DNA from 2 places in the Paenibacillus sp. FSL F4-0125 genome. Region 2 is predicted to be linked to the other one. Evidence: a T-box and tRNA genes for the amino acid it is inferred to sense, from the RefSeq annotation. Region 2 holds a T-box; the other holds one or more tRNA genes.
What was found. The T-box of region 2 lies ahead of NST74_RS23730 (arginine--tRNA ligase). A T-box ahead of a tRNA ligase gene usually reads a tRNA of that ligase, here a tRNA-Arg.

Region 1: it encodes a tRNA-Arg, which carries the amino acid that the T-box ahead of NST74_RS23730 (arginine--tRNA ligase) is inferred to sense. The anticodon was not compared.

What each region holds. Positions count from the first base shown of each region.
Region 1 covers NZ_JBBOZJ010000001.1:5,211,389-5,222,129, reverse strand. The annotation lists rRNA gene NST74_RS23245 (23S ribosomal RNA) at 1-1,703, shown strand, start outside; rRNA gene rrf (5S ribosomal RNA) at 1,918-2,034, shown strand; gene NST74_RS23235 (AAA family ATPase) at 2,240-2,767, shown strand; tRNA gene NST74_RS23230 (tRNA-Glu) at 2,861-2,935, shown strand; tRNA gene NST74_RS23225 (tRNA-Val) at 3,024-3,099, shown strand; tRNA gene NST74_RS23220 (tRNA-Met) at 3,144-3,220, shown strand; tRNA gene NST74_RS23215 (tRNA-Asp) at 3,247-3,324, shown strand; tRNA gene NST74_RS23210 (tRNA-Lys) at 3,340-3,412, shown strand; tRNA gene NST74_RS23205 (tRNA-Gly) at 3,449-3,523, shown strand; tRNA gene NST74_RS23200 (tRNA-Arg) at 3,534-3,610, shown strand; tRNA gene NST74_RS23195 (tRNA-Leu) at 3,630-3,708, shown strand; tRNA gene NST74_RS23190 (tRNA-Lys) at 3,789-3,861, shown strand; gene NST74_RS23185 (alpha-amylase family protein) at 4,311-6,314, opposite strand; gene NST74_RS23180 (AraC family transcriptional regulator) at 6,443-7,354, shown strand; gene NST74_RS23175 (AraC family transcriptional regulator) at 7,351-8,238, opposite strand; gene NST74_RS23170 (SGNH/GDSL hydrolase family protein) at 8,369-9,133, shown strand; gene NST74_RS23165 (AraC family transcriptional regulator) at 9,192-10,741, shown strand, end outside.
Region 2 covers NZ_JBBOZJ010000001.1:5,334,875-5,345,615, forward strand. The annotation lists gene NST74_RS23710 (DEAD/DEAH box helicase) at 1-1,429, shown strand, start outside; gene NST74_RS23715 (exosporium glycoprotein BclB-related protein) at 1,528-2,904, opposite strand; gene NST74_RS23720 (beta strand repeat-containing protein) at 3,298-5,670, opposite strand; gene NST74_RS23725 (hypothetical protein) at 5,686-6,045, opposite strand; T-box leader at 6,328-6,544, shown strand; gene NST74_RS23730 (arginine--tRNA ligase) at 6,585-8,450, shown strand; gene NST74_RS23735 (GH36-type glycosyl hydrolase domain-containing protein) at 8,506-10,741, opposite strand, start outside.

The DNA of each region.
Region 1 (10,741 bases), 120 kb from region 2:
CTGGGGTAGGGGAGCGTTGTATGTGGGTTGAAGGTGTACCGTAAGGAGCGCTGGACAGCATACAAGTGAGAATGCCGGTATGAGTAACGAAAAGATCAGTGAGAATCTGATCCGCCGAAAGCCCAAGGTTTCCTGAGGAAGGCTCGTCCGCTCAGGGTAAGTCGGGACCTAAGGCGAGGCCGAAAGGCGTAGTCGAAGGACAACAGTTTGAAATTACTGTACCACCGTAATCCGCTATGAGCGATGGGGTGACGCAGGAGGGTAGTGACGCGGACTGATGGATATGTCCGTCTAAGCAGTGAGGCTGATGTGTAGGCAAATCCGCACATCGTTAAGGCTGGGCTGTGATGGGGAGCGAAAATTGTAGTAGCGAAGGTCATGATCTCACACTGCCAAGAAAAGCCTCTAGCCAGGAGAAGGTGCCCGTACCGCAAACCGACACAGGTAGGCGAGAAGAGAATTCTAAGGCGCGCGGAAGAACTCTCGTTAAGGAACTCGGCAAAATGACCCCGTAACTTCGGGAGAAGGGGTGCCCCGGTAGTGTGAATAGCACGAGGGGGCCGCAGTGAAAAGGCCCAAGCGACTGTTTAGCAAAAACACAGGTCTGTGCGAAGCCGCAAGGCGAAGTATACGGGCTGACGCCTGCCCGGTGCTGGAAGGTTAAGGGGAGTGGTTAGGGGTAACCCGAAGCTATGAACCGAAGCCCCAGTAAACGGCGGCCGTAACTATAACGGTCCTAAGGTAGCGAAATTCCTTGTCAGGTAAATTCTGACCCGCACGAATGGCGTAACGACTTGGGCGCTGTCTCAACGAGAGATCCGGTGAAATTTTAATACCTGTGAAGATGCAGGTTACCCGCGACAAGACGGAAAGACCCCATGGAGCTTTACTGCAGCTTGATATTGAATTTGGGTACGATCTGTACAGGATAGGTGGGAGCCGTAGAAATCGGAGCGCAAGCTTCGGTGGAGGCGCCGTTGGGATACCACCCTGATCGTATCTAGGTTCTAACCTAGTGCCCTAATCGGGTACGGGGACCGTGTCAGGCGGGCAGTTTGACTGGGGCGGTCGCCTCCTAAAGAGTAACGGAGGCGTTCCAAGGTTCCCTCAGAATGGTTGGAAATCATTCGAAGAGTGCAAAGGCATAAGGGAGCTTGACTGCGAGACCTACAAGTCGAGCAGGGACGAAAGTCGGACTTAGTGATCCGGTGGTACCGCATGGAAGGGCCATCGCTCAACGGATAAAAGCTACCCTGGGGATAACAGGCTTATCTCCCCCAAGAGTCCACATCGACGGGGAGGTTTGGCACCTCGATGTCGGCTCATCGCATCCTGGGGCTGAAGTAGGTCCCAAGGGTTGGGCTGTTCGCCCATTAAAGCGGTACGCGAGCTGGGTTCAGAACGTCGTGAGACAGTTCGGTCCCTATCTGTCGTGGGCGCAGGAAATTTGAGAGGAGCTGTCCTTAGTACGAGAGGACCGGGATGGACGTACCGCTGGTGCACCAGTTGTTTCGCCAGAAGCATGGCTGGGTAGCTACGTACGGACGGGATAAGCGCTGAAAGCATCTAAGCGTGAAGCCCCCCTCAAGATGAGATTTCCCAATTAGTAAGACCCCTTGAAGACGACGAGGTAGATAGGTTGGAGGTGGAAGTGCAGTAATGCATGGAGCTGACCAATACTAATCGGTCGAGGGCTTATCCTAAAAATACCCCAAAAAGTGAAGAAGAAGCTGCGAAGCTAATTCCGAGTACTTTCCGGGGGCCCCGTAAGAAGGGCGAACGCAAATTCAATTCGGATTCAGTTTTCAGGAATCAAGTTCTAACCCATATGGTACTAGTGACCGTATGATGATGAATTTGTTTTCAGCATTTGGCGATGCTGAGACCTGAATAATGCATTTGTACTGCAAATGCCCGTTTGGTGGCGATAGCGGAGGGGTTCCACGCGTACCCATCCCGAACACGACCGTTAAGCCCTCCAGCGCCGATGGTACTTGGACCGAAGGGTCCTGGGAGAGTAGGACGTTGCCAAGCACGCGAGACCACTGTTGAGTAATCGACAGTGGTCTTTTTGTTATACAGAGAAACTGCAGGTAAGGGTTTAAAGAAAACAATAAGAACTAAATCTATTAAATACATTATTACATGAAAGGATTCTTATGATATTGTGATTAATAGAGTCTTAAGGAGACTAGTCTTGGCCACTCAAAATATAGATTATTTATGGGGGAGAATCATCTTGATTATATGGATCAATGGAGCTTTTGGTGCGGGAAAGACAGAAACTGCATATCAATTACATCGCAGGCTTCCTAATTCCTTTGTATACGATCCAGAGAATGTTGGGTATTACATAAGAGCAAACATTCCCGATGTGATGACAATAAGTGACTTTCAGGACTATCGCCTTTGGCGTGAAATTAATCATTCCATGTTAAAATACATAGTTAGCGAATATAGTGGGACGATTATCGTACCTATGACTATAGTCAACCCAGATTATTGGATAGAGATTGTGGGGAAGCTAATGAATGAAGGATTAGAGGTTCATCATTTCACTTTATGTGCCTCACGAGAGACGCTGCTTAAGCGATTGACTAGTAGAGGTGAGGAGAAGGACTCGTGGGCCGTTCAACAGATCGACAGATGCATCACAGGACTGAACCAGGACGTATTCCGAGCGCATTTAGACACGAACAACCGCACAGCTCTTGAAGTCGTGGAGCTTATATCACTCAAGCTAGGCATTACTTTAATGCCTGCTTAGAATAAAAGTGAAAGTATTTTAATTTATGTATTGCTATACTTCGAAATACATGATATAATCTTTTTTGTTGTCAAAACATTTTGTTTTCGATAAGGCCCGTTGGTCAAGGGGTTAAGACACCTCCCTTTCACGGAGGTAACATGGGTTCGAATCCCATACGGGTCACCAATTTCTTTAAAACCTTATTGTTCTTCTGAAATAAAATATTGCATTACTGGTTAGAATGTGTTATGATAATTGAGTTGCTTCTTTACATGGAGGCTTAGCTCAGCTGGGAGAGCATCTGCCTTACAAGCAGAGGGTCGGGGGTTCGATCCCCTCAGCCTCCACCATGAAGCTTTCTTATTGTAATGGGTAGTTGAATATTTTTTAATGACGCGGGGTGGAGCAGCCCGGTAGCTCGTCGGGCTCATAACCCGAAGGCCGCAGGTTCAAATCCTGCCCCCGCAACCAATTTTCATCAAGCAATTATATCTTTTGGAACCGTGGTGTAGTTGGCCTAACATGCCTGCCTGTCACGCAGGAGATCGCGAGTTCGAATCTCGTCGGTTCCGCCATTTTTCTTGCTTTATGAGCCATTAGCTCAGTTGGTAGAGCACCTGACTTTTAATCAGGGTGTCGAAGGTTCGAGTCCTTCATGGCTCACTTCTTTAGTGAGTCGGACATCAATACATACCGTGTGCGGACGTGGCTCAGCGGTAGAGCATCGCCTTGCCAAGGCGAGGGTCGCGGGTTCGATTCCCGTCGTCCGCTCCATATAAATTTTGCGCCCTTAGCTCAGCTGGATAGAGCGTTTGACTACGAATCAAAAGGCCGGGAGTTCGAATCTCTCAGGGCGCGCCATCTTTTAACTCAATAATTTGCCGGTGTGGCGGAATGGCAGACGCGCTCGACTCAAAATCGAGAGGGAAACCGTGGAGGTTCGAGTCCTCTCACCGGTATCAATTAGCAAGCGAAGCTCTTATGCGTTATGCTAAGAGCTTTTGCTTTTCAAGTTCTATAAGATAAATCATTATATTGTGGACTCTTAGCTCAGTTGGTAGAGCAGTAGACTCTTAATCTATTTGTCCAGGGTTCGAGCCCCTGAGAGTCCATCCTAAAGGAGTTTATAAGATTGCTTACTAAGCGATCTTATAAACTCTTTTTCTTTGCTGAAATATATTATATCTTTATTGTTTAATTCATGGTTTCTGCTATGTTGATTTTTGAATTGAACTTAAGGTGATTCCTGAACTTTTTTCATACTGACGCCATTGGAAAGAAGCGCAGTAACACAGCACAACTATGACGAAGAACATGGTCTTTGGTGCACTGGGAGGACTGGCACAGCAAATGGCTTAAGCTTGAGATCTTCTATGAGCAACTTTGTTTAAAATATAGTTATGGATCAACTCATCTGCGATGGGTTGATTTTTTTATATCTGAATCGGAGAGGACCGGCTAAGGGACTATGTTTTGAAGGGGACATTGCAATAAGAAAAGGGAGGTTATAGAAGCCATGATAGGTTGCTGGACCTCCCTGATTCTGTTTGATTGAGCGAATTTACTCTACTGGATATTTCTCCTGTGCCAGTTCTATTACTACCATCTGGTGATTCTCCAAGCAAGGAATTATATAAGAGATTTCATCCTGGCCTACCGTAAACGGCAGAGCTGTCATTGACGGGGCCAGATAGACCCGCTGGACAAGAGCAGGAGATAGAAGACGCAGGCTGACAGAAATGTCCCGTAGCGGCACGATGTCTTCGATAACTTCAATGCGTCCTTTTAGCACGGGGGAGGCATAAAGCAGATGGTTCACATAGCGCTGCTCCGCCTGCTGATACTGCAGGGTCGCTATTCCCCGGACCGGTAGATTGGTGCGCAGGGCAGGCTGGGGGAGCAGCCGTGATAGCGCATGAAGCACCATCTCTTTCAGGATAAGATGGCCTGCTTCCGCATATTCGCTGAACACATCCCAAGCGATATAGATTCCATTGCTGCTTTCGACCATGCCTGGTCCATTGTCTTCCCTGGTACCAGGCGTGTGTTGATGTGAACAAAAGGTGAATACATCGCGGTTGAAATATGGATTCTCCAGATTACCCAGTGATTGTCCGTCATGCAATTCCACAAGCTGACCTTCGCCGTACATTACGTAGGAGGCTGGCAGCAGAGCCCCCGGTGTGAAATGCGGATAGAAATAAGCTGGCCGGTAAGGATTGGTTCCCAGCCAGTTGATACCCAGGTTCAGTGCAAACGCATCGCCTGCTGTGTTCAGACCTGAACGCCCGGTGGCGAGCACTTTACCTCCTCCAGCTGTGAAGATTTCAATAGCGGTGGCTAACTCCGGCCATACCGGTACCTCATCCGGTAGTATCAGTACCTTATAAGCGGAAAAATCGCTGAAGGTATCTACGATGTCGAACAGATAATGGCCCTCTGTAAGCATGCGTACCGCACCCGCGTCAGCCAGATTGCGCGCTCCTCTCAATGCCTGCCCGTCGGGGCAGGCCTCACGTGCCGCCTCCAGGGATAAGACGGCAATGTCTGCAACGGACTCAACCCCGCTGCACCACTGCTCTTTCGCCTCCACCTCAGCGTAGGCAGCGCCGATCAGGGCATAGGTCGCTTCATCCATTATGCCTGAAGGATGAAGCTGATCACCAATGGAGCATTTGGCACCGTGGGCCAGACTGAGAGCTGCTTCAAACCGCAGCGCATTCGGATGCTTGTATCCGCCGAATTCACCCCAGGAGGTATGGAATTTGCCGGTCATACCGAGAAATTTCATGCCCAGCGTCTGGGCGTACCGTGCTGACAGCGGGAAGTGATCGTAGCCCCAGCCTCCGGTAGGGAGCGACTCAAGCTCGAGATGGCTATTGACCTGCACGAGATCTCGGCGGCCCCGCTGCTGATGACCGTTGTTGTGATAGACCGGTAGACCAGGCTTCACAGCATCGATTGTCTCCCGGACGCGGCGTGCATAATTCAGATAAGTCTGCTCGCCCAAGGCAATGACTGAAGCCTCGTCGCGGGGGTCCAGGCCTGAGGCACGAAGTGCGTCAACGCAATACTGGCAGCGGCATTTACGGACGCCGACGATATCAAGAAAGATACCGTCGGAGTCATACCGGGAGACCACTTCATGGATTTGCGCCAGTAAAATGTCCAGATAAGGCGTGTTAAGGCAAAATTCGTGGTAACCCGGTGTCATAAAGTCCTTCACCCAGCGTGTGCGGTCCTCTGCATCGCGGATCAGCCACTCGGGATGCCGGCGAGCAAGCTTCTCGTCAAGACCAGCCGACAAATATACCGGCGTCAGTACTCCGATATCATGAGCTGCGGTGATCATCTCCCCCAGCAGATCAAAAGAGAGCTGCGGATGGATTTCATTGGCTTCGCTGGGATGATAAGCCCACCCGTGATGGCATTTGGAGAACACAGTGATAGAGTCTACATGACCGGCACGCAGCATGGACTGAAACTGGGATTTGGAGAATTCATTGGCTATGCCGGGAATGGCTTCAGAAGTATGGAAATCAAGGTGAACCTGACGAAAGCGCATGGATATACAGCCCCTTATCTAATTGGATGAAAAGCGGGTTCCCAGTCAATGTAACTCTTTTCTGCCGGAGCAGCCAGTGATAATATAGACTTGGAATAGCATAAAATCGACTTTGACAGGAGAGATATATGGTGCTGTGCCTGGAATTCGCGATACCTCCGCTGCCGCAATTTGTCACGGTGGGACATGCCGTCTGGTCGCCGGGAGACCGGCATTTCGCCCGCACCTTCGGTGTGTATGATCTGCTGCTGGTCAAACGGGGAACACTCTATATGACAGAAGAGGGCAGGGATTATGCAGTGGGTCCGGGAAAACTGCTGGTGCTGGAGGCAGGGCTGCTGCATGATGGGTATCGGGCTTGCGGGGAGGATACGGAGATTTACTGGGTGCACTTCATCCATGGATGTAAGCCGGCTCATATCCGGCGGGAGGACATTCCATGGTCGTCGCTGCTGGCCAAAGGAACGGTAGAGGATGAGGAGCCCTCTGTACAACAGCGTCTATACATGCCTAAGTACGCCACTGTTGACGTAGAAGCATTGGAGCCGATCTTGCATGAGATGAACGAGATCCATAGCCGGCTGAATGCTGAGAACGCACTCCGGCTTCATCTGCTGCTGGCTGGGCTGCTGGCGGCACTGCAAGAGGAATGTGCGCGGACTTCCCTGCCGGAGCCGGCGGTCCGGCTGGCCCGGGCAGCCGCTGCCTATCTAGATATTCAATGGAGACAGCCATTTAACCTTGCGGCACTCGAGGAGGAGCTGCACTTCCAGGCGGATTATATTACGAGGTGCATGAAACAGCATATTGGAACCACACCGCTACAGTACGTGCTGCAGCGGCGCCTGGAAGAAGCCAAGAAACTGCTAAGCGGTACGGTGCTGGGCATCTCCGAAATCGCCGAACGGGTGGGCATTCACGATCCAAACTACATGACACGTTTGTTCAGCGCAAGATTCGGTGTAACGCCCGGAGCGTACCGGCGGCGGCTGCGCCAAAAGGAAGATGCTACTGACGTGAACGATGCGCTGGAGCTCTAGGAGTTCCTTGGGATCCGGCAGGATTCCTGATTTCTCTCTCGGTATTCGCTGGGTGTACAGTTAAATACTTTGCGGAACTGGCGGGAGTAATAGTTCTGGTCATGAAAGCCGCTGTCCATGGCCACCTGGGAAATCGTAAGTCCGGGGCTGCGCAACAGCGTGCAGGAATAGTCCAGCCGCTTACGGATGACATAGTCCATTGGGGTGGTCTGATAATTGCGGGTGAAGACTCTCAGAAACTGGCGGGTTGACATATAAGCCATATCCGCCATGGATTGCAAGGTGATTGGCTGTAGAAAATGCTCTTCGATATAGGTGACTGTCTCACCGATCCGCAGCGCCTTGTTATCCTTGTGTCCGCTGCTGGTTTGGTAATAGCGTGATAGCATGCCTACCAGAGCAGTAAAATAGGTGCGGATCATCAGCCTGTACCCTTCAGGCTGCCGGTCATGCTCTTCGAGGATATTATCCAGCAGCCGTGTAGCCTCCAAGAGTTGTTCTGCTTCAAGGGAGAGCATACCTTTGAAATACATTTCTTTCCGGTAAAAAGGTTCGATGTAAAATAATGCCTGAAAGCCCGGCATCAGTCTGAGCTCGGACTGCTGCAGCAGCTGCTCAGGTTGGAACATCACATTAAAGTATTCGATGCCTTCGACATCCTTGTAACCATGGGAAACATCGCTGTGGATCAGAAAAACCTGGCCGGCAGTGACTGGATACTCTCTCCCCTCAATGATATGCACGGCGTTTCCTGACAGAATGACGACCAGCTCGGAGAAGTCATGGCTGTGGACATAGTAATCATGGGTCAGCGGACATTTCTGGATTCTAAAAGTGAAACCGGGTTCAAGTCCGATGTCCTGTGCAAATATTTTGGTTGTCATGGCCATATTATGCTAAAGAAGGTCGAAATCGTCAAGGCGAAAAAGGACAGCCGGCGCTACCATTAGAATGCGTGGCATCGCCTGGCTTCGGCCAAGCGGGAGATCTGCGCGATGGTCAGGAGGGATAAATATGTTGCATCTATTTACTGACAAGGTAACAAAAGATTCCGCAGATTCCCAGATTCTATTTCTAGGGGACAGCATTACGGCTGACGGTCTATATATCCGCTTAACCCGGGAGTGGCTGCAGGTGCACCGTCCGGATTGGACGGTAGAACTGGTCCCTTGCGGTGTTCCCAGCGAGACGGCTTCGGGACTTAGCGAAGCCACTCATCCTTTTCCGCGGCCCTGTGTTCATAACCGGCTGTCAAGGGAGCTTAAAGAAGCCTCTCCCAGTGTGGTCGCAGCCTGCTACGGGATGAATGACGGGATTTATCATCCCTTTTCGGAAGAACGTTTTGCAGCCTATCAGGCGGGGATGCTGCGGCTGAGCACACAAATTCGGGAAGCAGGGGCCAAAGTCGTGCTGATGACACCGCCGCCATTCGACGCCCCGTCAATGAACGGTACGCTGCAGCCGGCGGAAGCGGATGATTTCAGCTATTTGGCGCCCTACAGAGATTACGATCATGTGCTGGAGCGTTATGCGGACTGGCTGCTAAGCGGGGGCTGTCCCGCTGATGGCGTCATCGATCTGCGCACACCGCTGCTGGAGCATATCCGGCATGAGAGGTCGGTTAATGCCTCGTATAGATATGGCGATGGTATCCATCCGGATGTATCAGGACATAGGATTATAGCACGCATACTTCTGCGGGATTTGTTCCACGCAGAGCCGGATAACCTGTCGGATGCAGAGGATTCGCGGGAGGCGGCCCGCGAAAACGCGGATTGACAAGCAAAACAAGGCGGGATTATATTAAGGTCACCCTAAAATCAGGGAGTGAGGACACATGAATGTACTGCAGACAATCCGTTCGCGCAAATATCTACAGCGGATTTTGCTCAGCTTTATGCTTGTTGTCGCCGTTCTGGCGGTCGCTTCGCTGGTTGTGAACTCGAGCGCCCGCGGCAAGGTACTTAGCCTGCAGAACGAAGCCGACCGGAAGCTGCTTACCCAAATTAACTACAATATAGAGAATATGAATGGTATCGTTAAGGATCTGGCAGTATCCCTTTATAATGATGAAGAGCTGCTCGCGCTGAAGTCCGGCGCAGATTACAAACAGAGCATTCTCAAGATCGAGCGCCTAAACCATACAGTGGCGGCTTCCCCGTATTTGCATGCAGCTGTCTTTTACAACGGTGCCCAGCACCGGTTCTTCTCCTCGCTGAATCATGAAATTAACAATAGTCTTCTTTACGATTCCTTGAAGAAATACATGAACTCCCGGGCTGATCTGCCGAAGCTGCAGCTGATTCCGCTGGACCTTGACGGAAAGGACGGGGGGATTGATGTGTTTGCTACATTCATTTATGACGGGGAGTCTCTTGGTTCTATCAATGACAATGTGCTGATTTTAACGGTGAAGCCGGGTTGGATGCTGGATAATATGAAAGCGCTTAATCATGTAGCGGAGCGGGAAAATGATGTGCTCTTTATCACGGACAGCGAAGGCGAGGTGCTTATTTCTACCAACGGGCAGCTGCCTGACGGGCTAAACATCAAGGCGGATTTGCTGCCGCGGATTTCCTCCTCGGATACGGTTCTTAATTCTTTTAACTATACGTATGGAGAAAGGAAATATAAGGTCACTTATCTGAGCAAAGCGATGAATAACTGGCAGATCGTCAGTATGCAGGACTACGATGTTGTGCTGGACAGCGTCCGGCAGATGAAATGGACGGAGGTAGCGGTCACGCTGTCTGTAGTCCTGCTCGCTATCCTGCTGTCCGTTTTCTTTGCATTGCGGCTGTATAAGCCGGTGGGCCAGCTGCTGACGCTGGTGCCGCAGGATGTACGCGGCGTCCCGCAGGCGAAGGATGAGCTGTCGCTGATTGCAGCCAACGTAACTGAGATGATCAGCAAGCTGAAGGGTCTGGAGCTGGAACGGGCATCGCAGTCGAATATCGCTAAGCTTTACCAGCTGCGGAGTCTGATCGGGTCAAGCGGCAGTATTGATGAACAGGCATTCCTGCAGATCAGAAAGCAGCACGGAATTGACATCGTATTTCCGTCGCCTCTGCGACTAGCCTTGGTGCAGATCGACAATCTGCAGGGACTTGCGGCAGATCCGGGACTGCCGATGGAATCCCTGCTTTACTTTGCCATTGCCAATATCGGTCAGGAGCTGTTGCGGCTTGAAGGGTCCTGCGAAGCGGCGGACATGAAAAGCGGCCATCTTGTCTTCATCGTCGGCAGTGAAGCAGGGACACTTACGAAGCTGGATGAGCGCTTTAGAGCGCTTCAGCAGACTATTTTTGACTATTACCATATTACCTTTACGGTTACGCTGAGCGAATTGTTCACAGATTACCGGTGTATATCGGAGCATTATAATCT
Region 2 (10,741 bases):
ACTGGCGAATATGCACAACCCTGAGAACCTTGATTTTCCTATACCAGAAAGTCTAGTTCCTGTGCTTCGGGATTATCAGCAGTATGGATTTCAGTGGCTGAAAACATTGGCCCATTACCGTTTTGGCGGTATTTTGGCGGATGATATGGGTCTTGGAAAAACGTTGCAGAGTATCGCTTTTCTGCTCTCTGAGCTTCCAAATATTCGTCAGAGTGGTCTGCCGGCTCTTATTGTCGCTCCGGCGTCTCTTACCTACAACTGGCTTAATGAACTCAAAAAATTTACGCCTGAAATCAAGGCTGTTATTGCAGATGGAAGTTTAACGGAACGCGGTCGAATTTTAAAAAATGCAGCAAAGGCTGATGTAATCATCACCTCTTACCCGCTGCTTCGCAGAGATGTACAGTTGTATGCTAAGAAATCTTTTCATACCCTAATTCTCGATGAAGCACAAACTATAAAGAACCATACAACACAAACCGCTCAAGCTGTGATGGCTCTTCAGGCCCGGCATCGTTTTGCACTTACTGGGACTCCTGTGGAGAATGCGCTGGAAGATCTTTGGTCCATCTTCGGCACTGTATTCCCTGGGCTGTTTCCAGGCAAGAAGGCTTTCCACGATGTACCGCGAGATGTTATTGCTAAACGGGCACGTCCCTTTTTGCTGCGGCGCTTAAAGAGTGATGTGTTAAAGGAGCTTCCTGAGAAAATCGAGTCCCTTCAAGCCTGTGAGCTACTGCCTGAGCAGAAGAAGTTATATGTCGCTTATCTCGCCCGTTTGAAAAAAGAGGCGCTTAAGCATCTTACACAAGATAGCTTTGGCAATAATAATCGGATTAAAATCCTTGCGGGACTCACCCGTCTGCGCCAGCTGTGCTGCCACCCGGCTCTTTTTGTGGATGGGTATGAAGGAGGCTCCGCCAAGTTCGAGCAGCTCCTTGAAATCATCGAGGAATGCCGCAGCTCAGGTAAACGAATGCTAGTATTCTCCCAGTTCACAGAAATGCTTGGCCTAATTGGACGGGAGCTTGGATATCAAGGCATTCCATATTTTTATCTAGACGGTCAAACGCCTGTGTCACAGCGGGTAGATTTATGTAATAAATTTAATGAAGGAGAGCGGGATATTTTCCTGATCTCTTTAAAGGCTGGCGGAACCGGACTCAACTTAACAGGGGCTGACACTGTAATCTTATACGATCTGTGGTGGAACCCTGCCGTCGAACAGCAAGCTGCAGATCGGGCTCACCGAATCGGGCAGAAAAAAGTAGTGCAAGTCATTCGGCTCGTCACCCAAGGCACTGTGGAGGACAAGATGTATGAGCTACAACAGAAGAAAAGGAACTTGATCGATGAGGTAATTCAGCCAGGTCAGGAAGGGTTATCTACTCTGACAGAACAAGACATCCGAGAAATTCTGATGATCTAGGTATAATGATGTTTGGAGAAAAAAAGGGATATCCTTCAGCCAAATGGCTTTTGGGATATCCCTTTTTCTGTAGTAAATACGTCATAATCATCATCAGATTATGCGATTGTAACTCCTGCACTAGCGTAACCTGCAACGGTTGCTGCAACATCAAGGCCAGCCGTTACCGTTGAAGTAAAGACCAACAACAAGCGCTCTCCCACAGTTACAGGAATGCTCAAACCTGTGGTATTCCCACTGCTAATAGATCCAAGAGAAATTAATCCTGTAAGAGCAGGACTTAATGTAACTAAAGCCCCAGGTACTGCTGTGAAGGTATTGTTAGGTGTAGTAGATCTGTATAATTGAGCCGTGATTGTTACTGTAGAACCAACTAAACTAACGGAAGCTGTCGTACTGAAATAGGCTGCTATAGAAGTAAGCGTTCCAGTTCGAGGAACTGAGAACGCAAAGTTCAGCAAGGTTCCAGCTGCTCCTGTAAGATCTATAGTGCCACCTGTAATAGCGATATTTGTGGCAGTGCTACCAAAACCAATCGCACTTGAAGTATTCAAAAGACCTCCCAATACTGTGGTCATAACAGCTGGCAGACCAGAAGCATATGGAATAATGGCTCCTGAACCCGTAGCTCCTGTTGCTCCTGTTACGCCTGCAATTCCGGTCGCTCCTGTTGCGCCTGCGACTCCGGTCGCTCCTGTTACGCCTGCGACTCCGGTTGCTCCTGTTACGCCTGCGCTTCCGGTTGCTCCTGTTACACCTGCGCTTCCGGTCGCTCCTGTTGTACCTGCGCTTCCGGTTGCTCCTGTTGCGCCTGCGCTTCCGGTCGCTCCTGTTACACCTGCGACTCCTGTTGCTCCTGTTGCTCCTGCACTTCCGGTTGCTCCTGTTGCGCCTGCGCTTCCGGTTGCTCCTGTTGCGCCTGCACTTCCAGTTGCTCCTGTTGCGCCTGCATTTCCGGTCGCTCCTGTTGCTCCTGTATTTCCGATCGCTCCCGTTGCGCCTGCACTTCCGGTTGCTCCTGTTGCGCCTGCACTTCCGGTTGCTCCTGTTGCGCCTGCACTTCCCGTCGCCCCCGTATCTCCTGTGGCACCGGTTTCTCCGGTAGCTCCTGTATAACCTATATATTCACTATACAATTCAGAGTATACAAGCCGATGGGCAGTCACTAATTGGCCTGTACTGCTTTTTCCCCAAACCGAGACTTGAATTGGATCGTCTATCTGAGCTGATGTTGTGAATAAAAATTCGAATGAATCAAAATCTGCATAATAATCTTTCGTTAGCACTTGATTAGGACCCACAGTATGAAGTTCACTAACATATAGTGTTCTTGTACCGTTCATATAGTAGCCTTCGATTTGAATCATAGCCGCAGAAACATCGCTCTGATTAACAAGCTTAATAGTAACCAGCTGGGTGGGTCTTTCTCCGCCTACCAGATTGTTTTCTATAGGTCCAGTAGATAAATAACTCAAGTTATCAACTCCTTTTATTTTTAAATAGATTGCCTACAAAAAGATTGTCCTACAAAAACTCTAAATAGTTGCGTTACTATAAACATTCCTCCGATCTACTCTAAATTCGCTATCAATGAGCCTATTATATTTTTCAGTTGGAAATTTCCGGCTCTTAATAGTAATATTCTTATCTTGATTTAAGGTGTGGACATCCATCAAAAGCTACTACTATACATATTAAATACTTATAAAAACTCTGAAAATCTATCATCATTTAATTAGCTGTAGATCTTAGGAGCATTATTCTGTTCTCCCCATAACATGTCCCTTTAACAAAACAGAGGATAGCTCAGGAACCTTACTTACGCTCCAGAGTATCCCCTCTTTTTACCATCAAACTATGTGATTAAATTAAGTCAATTCATGAACAGACCAAACGATACCCGCTGTGTTAGCGCCGCCCAAATCCAAAGGAACCGTCAAGCCATTTGACACATAGAACAAACCAATAACATCACCTGCTGTCAGTGCAAATTCACCAGCCAACGTTACAGTCCCGCTTCCCAAAATAGCTCTCAAAGTTAGAATAAGCGCAACATTCACATCCAACACTGGAAATAATCCACTAACCAGATTTGTTGTCGTTGGAGAAGTTCTCTGAACTACGAAAGCGGGATTGATCGCACTGCCGAGACTAATTGAGATTGAGGCAGTTGTGGAATAATTGATAGTAGCTTCAATTGAATATCTGCCGGTTGTCGGAATGGTATAATTGCCCCCAACTTCGTCGAAAGTCGGGCTATCATAAAATGGTGTTGTTACAGTCCAACCTGTTATTTGTGAGGATGTAGAGACCGACAATGAAGATTTAAATGCCGAAAATCCCTCTTGTTGAATATTCGGACCCGTGACTCCTGTTGCTCCTGTTACTCCATCTACTCCTGTTGCTCCTGTTGCTCCTGTTACTCCGTCTGCTCCAGTCACTCCAGTTGCTCCGGTTGCTCCGGTTGCTCCGTCTGCTCCGGTAACTCCAGTCGCTCCTGTTACTCCATCTACTCCTGTCGCTCCTGTCGCTCCATCTACTCCGGTTGCTCCGGTAACTCCAGTCGCTCCTGTTACTCCATCTACTCCTGTTGCTCCTGTCGCTCCAGTTACTCCGTCTGCTCCCGTTGCTCCATCTACTCCGGTTGCTCCGGTAACTCCAGTCGCTCCTGTTACTCCATCTACTCCTGTTGCTCCTGTTGCTCCTGTCGCTCCAGTTACTCCGTCTGCTCCCGTTGCTCCAGTCACTCCGTCTGCTCCTGTCGCTCCATCTGCTCCTGTTGCACCTGTTACTCCGTCTGCTCCAGTCACTCCAGTTGCTCCGGTTGCTCCGGTAACTCCAGTCGCTCCTGTTACTCCATCTGCTCCTGTCGCTCCAGTCACTCCGTCTGCTCCCGTTGCTCCAGTCACTCCGTCTGCTCCTGTCGCTCCATCTGCTCCTGTTGCACCTGTTACTCCGTCTGCTCCAGTCACTCCAGTTGCTCCATCTACTCCGGTTGCTCCGGTCACTCCAGTCGCACCAGTCGCACCAGTGACACCGTCTGCTCCATCAGCTCCTGTTGCTCCAGTTGCTCCGTCTGCTCCTGTTACTCCCGTTGCTCCAGTCACTCCGTCTGCTCCGGTCACTCCAGTCGCACCAGTCGCACCAGTGACACCGTCTGCTCCATCAGCTCCTGTTGCTCCAGTTGCTCCGTCTGCTCCTGTTACTCCAGTTGCTCCAGTCACTCCGTCTGCTCCAGTCACTCCAGTCGCACCAGTTGCACCAGTCGCTCCAGTCGCTCCGTCTGCTCCATCAGCTCCCGTTGCTCCAGTCACTCCGTCTGCTCCAGTCACTCCAGTCGCACCAGTCGCACCAGTCACACCAGTCACTCCATCTGCTCCCGTTGCTCCAGTCACTCCGTCTGCTCCCGTTGCTCCTGTCACTCCGTCCGCTCCCGTTGCTCCAGTCGCTCCGTCTGCTCCTGTTGCTCCTGTCACTCCGTCGGCTCCTGTTGCTCCCGTTGCTCCAGTCACTCCATCTGCTCCTGTTACTCCAGTCACTCCGTCTGCTCCTGTTGCTCCAGTCACTCCGTCTGCTCCCGTTGCTCCTGTCACTCCGTCGGCTCCTGTTGCTCCCGTTGCTCCAGTCACTCCAGTTGCACCAGTCGCTCCATCAGCTCCTGTTACTCCGTCTGCTCCTGTTGCTCCAGTCACTCCGTCTGCTCCCGTTGCTCCAGTCACTCCGTCCGCACCTGTTGCACCTGTCACCCCATCTGCACCTGTCGCACCTGTTACTCCGTCTGCTCCCGTTGCTCCAGTCGCTCCGTCTGCTCCTGTCGCACCTGTCACTCCGTCTGCTCCCGTTGCTCCAGTCGCTCCGTCTGCCCCTGTCGCTCCAGTTACTCCAACTGTTGCACCGAGTAATTCAGAATGAACAAGTCGGTGAGCAGTCACGATTTGACCTATACTATTTTTTCCCCATACTGAAATTTGAATAGGATCATCTACCAGGCTTAAAGTCGTAAAAATAAATTCAAACGCATCAAAATCCGCATAATAGTCCTTAGTTATAACTTGATCAGGTATAACGTTAACATGCTCACTAACATATAAAGTTCTTGTCCCATTCATATAATATCCTTGGACGAGAACCGTAGAAGAAATAACGTCGCTTCGGTTATCAATTTTGATCGTAACATGTTGAGTAGGTCGTATACCTCCCACCATCGTATTATCAATCGGCCCGGTAGATAAATTGCTCAATTTCTCAACACTCCTTTAGATTATTGCTGAATATTTTTCCCACGCTGCTATTCGATGAGGATCTACTAATTGCCCCGAAGCCTGTTTTCCCCATACCGAAATCCCTACCTCTGCTTCAACCTCGTCTACTGTTGCAAACACAAATTCAAAGGCATCTAAATCAGCAAAATAGTTCCTAGTCAGAACTTGGTTAGGTGCGAGATTTAGCATTTCATTCACGTACATTGTTCTTGATCCATTTAATAAAAAGCCTTGAATGACCAAATTATATGGATTAAGAGAATCACGGTTAACTACTTTTACTGTTACGATTTGAGTCTGTCTAACTCCCAGAATTGGAGAATTATCTATAGGTCCAGTTGAATATAAAGCCATCTTTATTCACTCCTCTCTTCTGCTACAGTTTGAAAGAAAAAAAACTATAAAACTAGTAACATGGTTCATAATTAATAGCTCTATATAGTAATATTCTGTATTTAAAGTTAATGTGTGGACATTTAAGCAAAGGAATTGTCACTCAAAAAAAGACAACCTTCTATTCTTTGAATTTATAATCTACTAATCGAACAATCTAATACTCAAACATCTTCTAGATTTCACTGAGTAACACACCCTATTGCTTTTTTCGAAATATTCGTTATACTGATAAAAATTATTCAAGCATCGATGAGTGGGAGAGTAGTTAACGTGTTCTAGTCCTCAGCGAGCCGGGTAAGTGTAAGCCGGCACAGATCACCTAATGAAGCGCACCCGTGAGATGGACTTCTGAACCCAAGTAGGAAGCCCCGGCTGAAGACCGTTATCCTGTAAGGTGGCTAAACGTCTGTTTAGCAACGAGAGTGGTACCGCGAGCGCTTAAGCCCTCGTCTCTTTTGAGACGAGGGCTTTTTTGTATTTTCAAAGGAGGGTATAACATGTTAAAGCAAGTCATCAAAAACAGCATTGAAGAAAGTGTAAAAAAAGTGTTCCACAGCTTAGAAATTTCCTACCCTAAGGATGTTGCTATTCTAATCGAACAGCCAGCGAATCTGGAGCATGGTGATTATTCCTGCAATATTGCTATGCAACTAGCTAAAACCCTGCGCAAATCTCCTCTCGTCATAGCCGAATTAGTAAAAAAAGAAATTGAACTACAAGAGAGTTACACAGGTCTTTTACAAAAAGTCGAAGTAGCTGCTCCTGGTTTCATTAATTTGTATATCGATTGGCAGGTGTGGGCTAAACATTCCTTTGATCTACCTGACAGCGCAGGGGAAAAGGTCATCATCGAGCACACTTCCATCAATCCCAATAAAGCTGCTCATGTAGGTCACCTGAGAAATGCTTGCATTGGCGATACGCTAGTCAGAATAATGAAAAGAACCGGATATAATGTTGAGGTCCATAACTACGTTGATGATCTGGGCAACCAGCTGGCTGATACAGTTGTAGGTTTATTAAATGTACCTTTGGAAGGAGATCATCAACGCTTCGGTGATTATTCCTGGGATCTTTATGCCAAAGTGAACAAAGAATATGCACGGAATCCAGAGATGACACACAAGCGCACGGATATGCTGCATGCGCTTGAACAGGGTGACGGCAATGAGGCGTGGCTGGGCAATCTTGTCGCTGAACGTATCGTGAGAGAACATGTAGCGGAAATGAAGCGTTTCGGTATTCACTATGACCTGCTGGTATGGGAGAGTAATATTTTAAAAGAGGGATTCTGGACAGCCGCATCTGAGCGATTGAAGCAAACGGCAGTTTTTGTACAGGAGACTGAAGGTAAGCTTGCGGGATGCTGGGTGCTAAAGCAAGGGACAGACGTAAACAATGAAACGGATTCCGAGGATCATCAGATGGATAAGGTGCTTGTGCGTTCGAATGGTATTTTGACGTATACAGCCAAAGACATTGCTTATCATCTCTGGAAATTCGGTCTACTAACCAAGGATTTCACCTATAGTGAATTCTCATCCGGCTTATGGACCACAGGATTAACTGGAACCCAAGAGTCTTATGGACATGCAGACCGTGTCATTAACGTGATTGATTATAGACAGGAATATCCGCAACAAATGGTTAAGCAGGCTTTAAGCGCACTAGGTTATAACGATCAGGCAGATAAGCTCCATCATGTAAGTTACGGTGTTGTTTCTCTTAGTCCGGTCTCGGCTGCTGAGCTGGGAATAGATATTTCAGAAGGAAAATCTTCTTATGCCATGTCCGGACGCCAAGGAATTGGCGTTAAGGTGAGCGATTTAGTGAAGCTTATGGAACAGAACATAGAACATTCGCGCTCCGATAAAGAGGGACTTTCCAGCCACATCATTGCAGCTGCTGCCATTCGTTATTATCTGCTGCGGTTCAATCTGGGAACGGAAATCGTGTTTGATTTCAAACAAGCTACAGAAATATCCGGGAATACCGGCGTTTATTTGATGTACACCTATGCTCGTGCCAGCAGTGTTTTGAGCAAATCTACAATCCCATTCAGCACAAACGCCTCAGTACTTCAATTCCCTATCGAAATGGAAAAAGCAGAGCTTGCTCTGCTGAGACAGCTTAGCCTCTGGCAGGAGACATTGTATTCTGCCAGTGTAGAATTGACGCCGAACATACTCTGTACTTACGCGCATACGTTAGCCACACTCTTCAATAACTTCTATTCTTTATGTCCGATTTTAAAAGGTGAGGCAGGTACCATTGCCTTTCGTCTCTGGCTCACTTCGAGATTTAAGGACACTTTAGGGGATGTACTTGAAGTGCTTGGGTTACCGACACCGAGCCGTATGTAGCACAAAAAAGGGCAATCTCCACGCTTATCGCGGAGATTGCCCTTCAAATATGATCTTACTTATAAATGTCTATCACATTTCCAGCTTCCACGCAGAGACGATCAAAGTCTTCGCGCTTGATCCGGATACCGCCACTACGGTAACGATTAAGCGTATCTTCCGCTTGCACTTCCGTATCGTTAACAGTAATCCGACTGTTGTCAGAGCCCGTAAGGTGATAAATAAATTCCACCTTAGTACCGGCATACTCAAAGCTAAAGTGCATTCCGTCCAGTGACTCCGGCAGAATTGGGTCGATGATTAAATCCCCGCCTTCCGTACGGATCCCCAGTGCATTGGAGATTAACTGGTTCATGTAGATCCCAGGACCGCTGGAATAGATTCTCCATCCACCTTTGACCGCTACATCACCATTACGCAGCTTATCGAAATTCTCCTGTGCCTCATAACGGGTGTTAAATTTACCATCCGAGCTGCTGAAATAAGAGTTAGCCTGACGTAGTTCAGCGTTTGGCACCACGTCACGGATTCCGATCGGATTGATCGCCGCTAGGCCATTCCAGACCTGATCGGTTTTCCCTAGCTTAGCCATAGCTTCTACATAACGGATGTGGGCATGTACATATTGAAGCCCAATTTCCCGACCAAAGTTAGAAGCTTGCTCCGCACGTTTGAAATGAGTGCTAACGCCGCCAACGTATTGTGCTGGACGGTTCATCAGACGAACGCCGTCTGGGCAGAACAATTTATCCTGGATCACTTCATAGTGCGCTTCGGCTTGTTCTGGTGTAAGCAGCTCACTGATCATACTGCGCGTCATTGGCAGCAAACGGTATTGAATTCCGGTTTCTGTATCGCTTGGATGTACCATAAGCTTCACCTGCTCAGGGTCCTCCATATACAGGAATCCAGGAATTACCTCAGATTGGAGCATATGAGTGTTGAAATCCTCACGGATTCCCTCTACCATCGCTTTCAGCTCTTCAGAACCTGCTGGATCAACTTTATGGAGCACTTCAGAGAACTGATTCAATGTCTGATAAGTAAGCGCCACTGTCCAGCTACTCACCATGTACTGCTTCAGCTGTGGATTTGCCGGCTGGAGTGTATCATCCCAGTCTCCATCACCGTAAGAAGACAAATGCGTGTCATGCAGGAAGTGATTCTTAATATAAGCAACTTCCTTCCGTGCATGATCCAGCAGCGTCGCTTTTTCCTCTGTAAAATCAAAGCTATGCTTACGAGTGTACGGCACAGTCGCCTGCAAAATGCTGTAGTCTTGCGTTACTGCCAAATAGTCTCCAAGCACTTTGAGTGGCCATACAATAATATCTCCATGGCTCTCCTCTTGCTGAATCTTCGTATATTTATCAAACATGAACCACTGCGGCCAGTTACCATCATCTTCATATTGATGAGCATACAGGGTCAGCAATATCTCACGAACTTGATCGTATTTTTGCGTAGCCATGAAGTATTCTACTGGTCCTTGACACACGTCACGGGTTCCCCAAGCAGCGCCGCCGTATTGTTCCAATCCGTGAGGAACTGAATAATGGACGAGCATATTATGGGTATACCACCAAGCCAGAGCATTTACCTTAAACAGCTCGCCTTCCGCCCCATCACCTAACGTCAGACGGAAGCCATTCATAACCCCGCTATAGAACTCACGGTATGCGGAAATCTCTTCTTCAGCTGTACGACTGCTCGATTGAATCTCCTTACCATCCAGAAGACCTTGAATGTTCAATGTCCACTCACTGCTCTCCGACAGTTCCAGAACTGCTAGCGGTGCATCGGTCTGCTCAGCATGAGAGACAAGTCTACCTTCATTTTGAAGAGTAAAATCTGCTCCCTGTACCTGGAATTTATATTGCAGATCAGGATATTCTCCTGCACTTAGTGCGCTTCTGTCAGCCGAGAAGGTTACGATTCCCTCTTCTTGCTTGAATTGATATGGAAGCTCGTATTCGTTAACGTTCATCGTGATTTGGTTAGTGACTAGATAGCGATAAGCTTTTCCGCTTTCGGTACGCACATTCAGGAATATCTCTGGAGAATCTGCAGTAGTGTAGTTCGTAATAATGAAGCATTCGCCATCAGTTCTGTAATACCAACGGGCATAGTTGAAACCAACCTCGAATAGAGAAGGCATGGTCAACAGACGGTATTCACCATTCCACTGCACATAGATACGTTGTCCTGAAGCTTTCGGAATGTTAAGTGCATTTCTCGCATTGGTCATGAGTTTGTTGAAATTAGTATTACCAATAACGATTTGAGAGTTA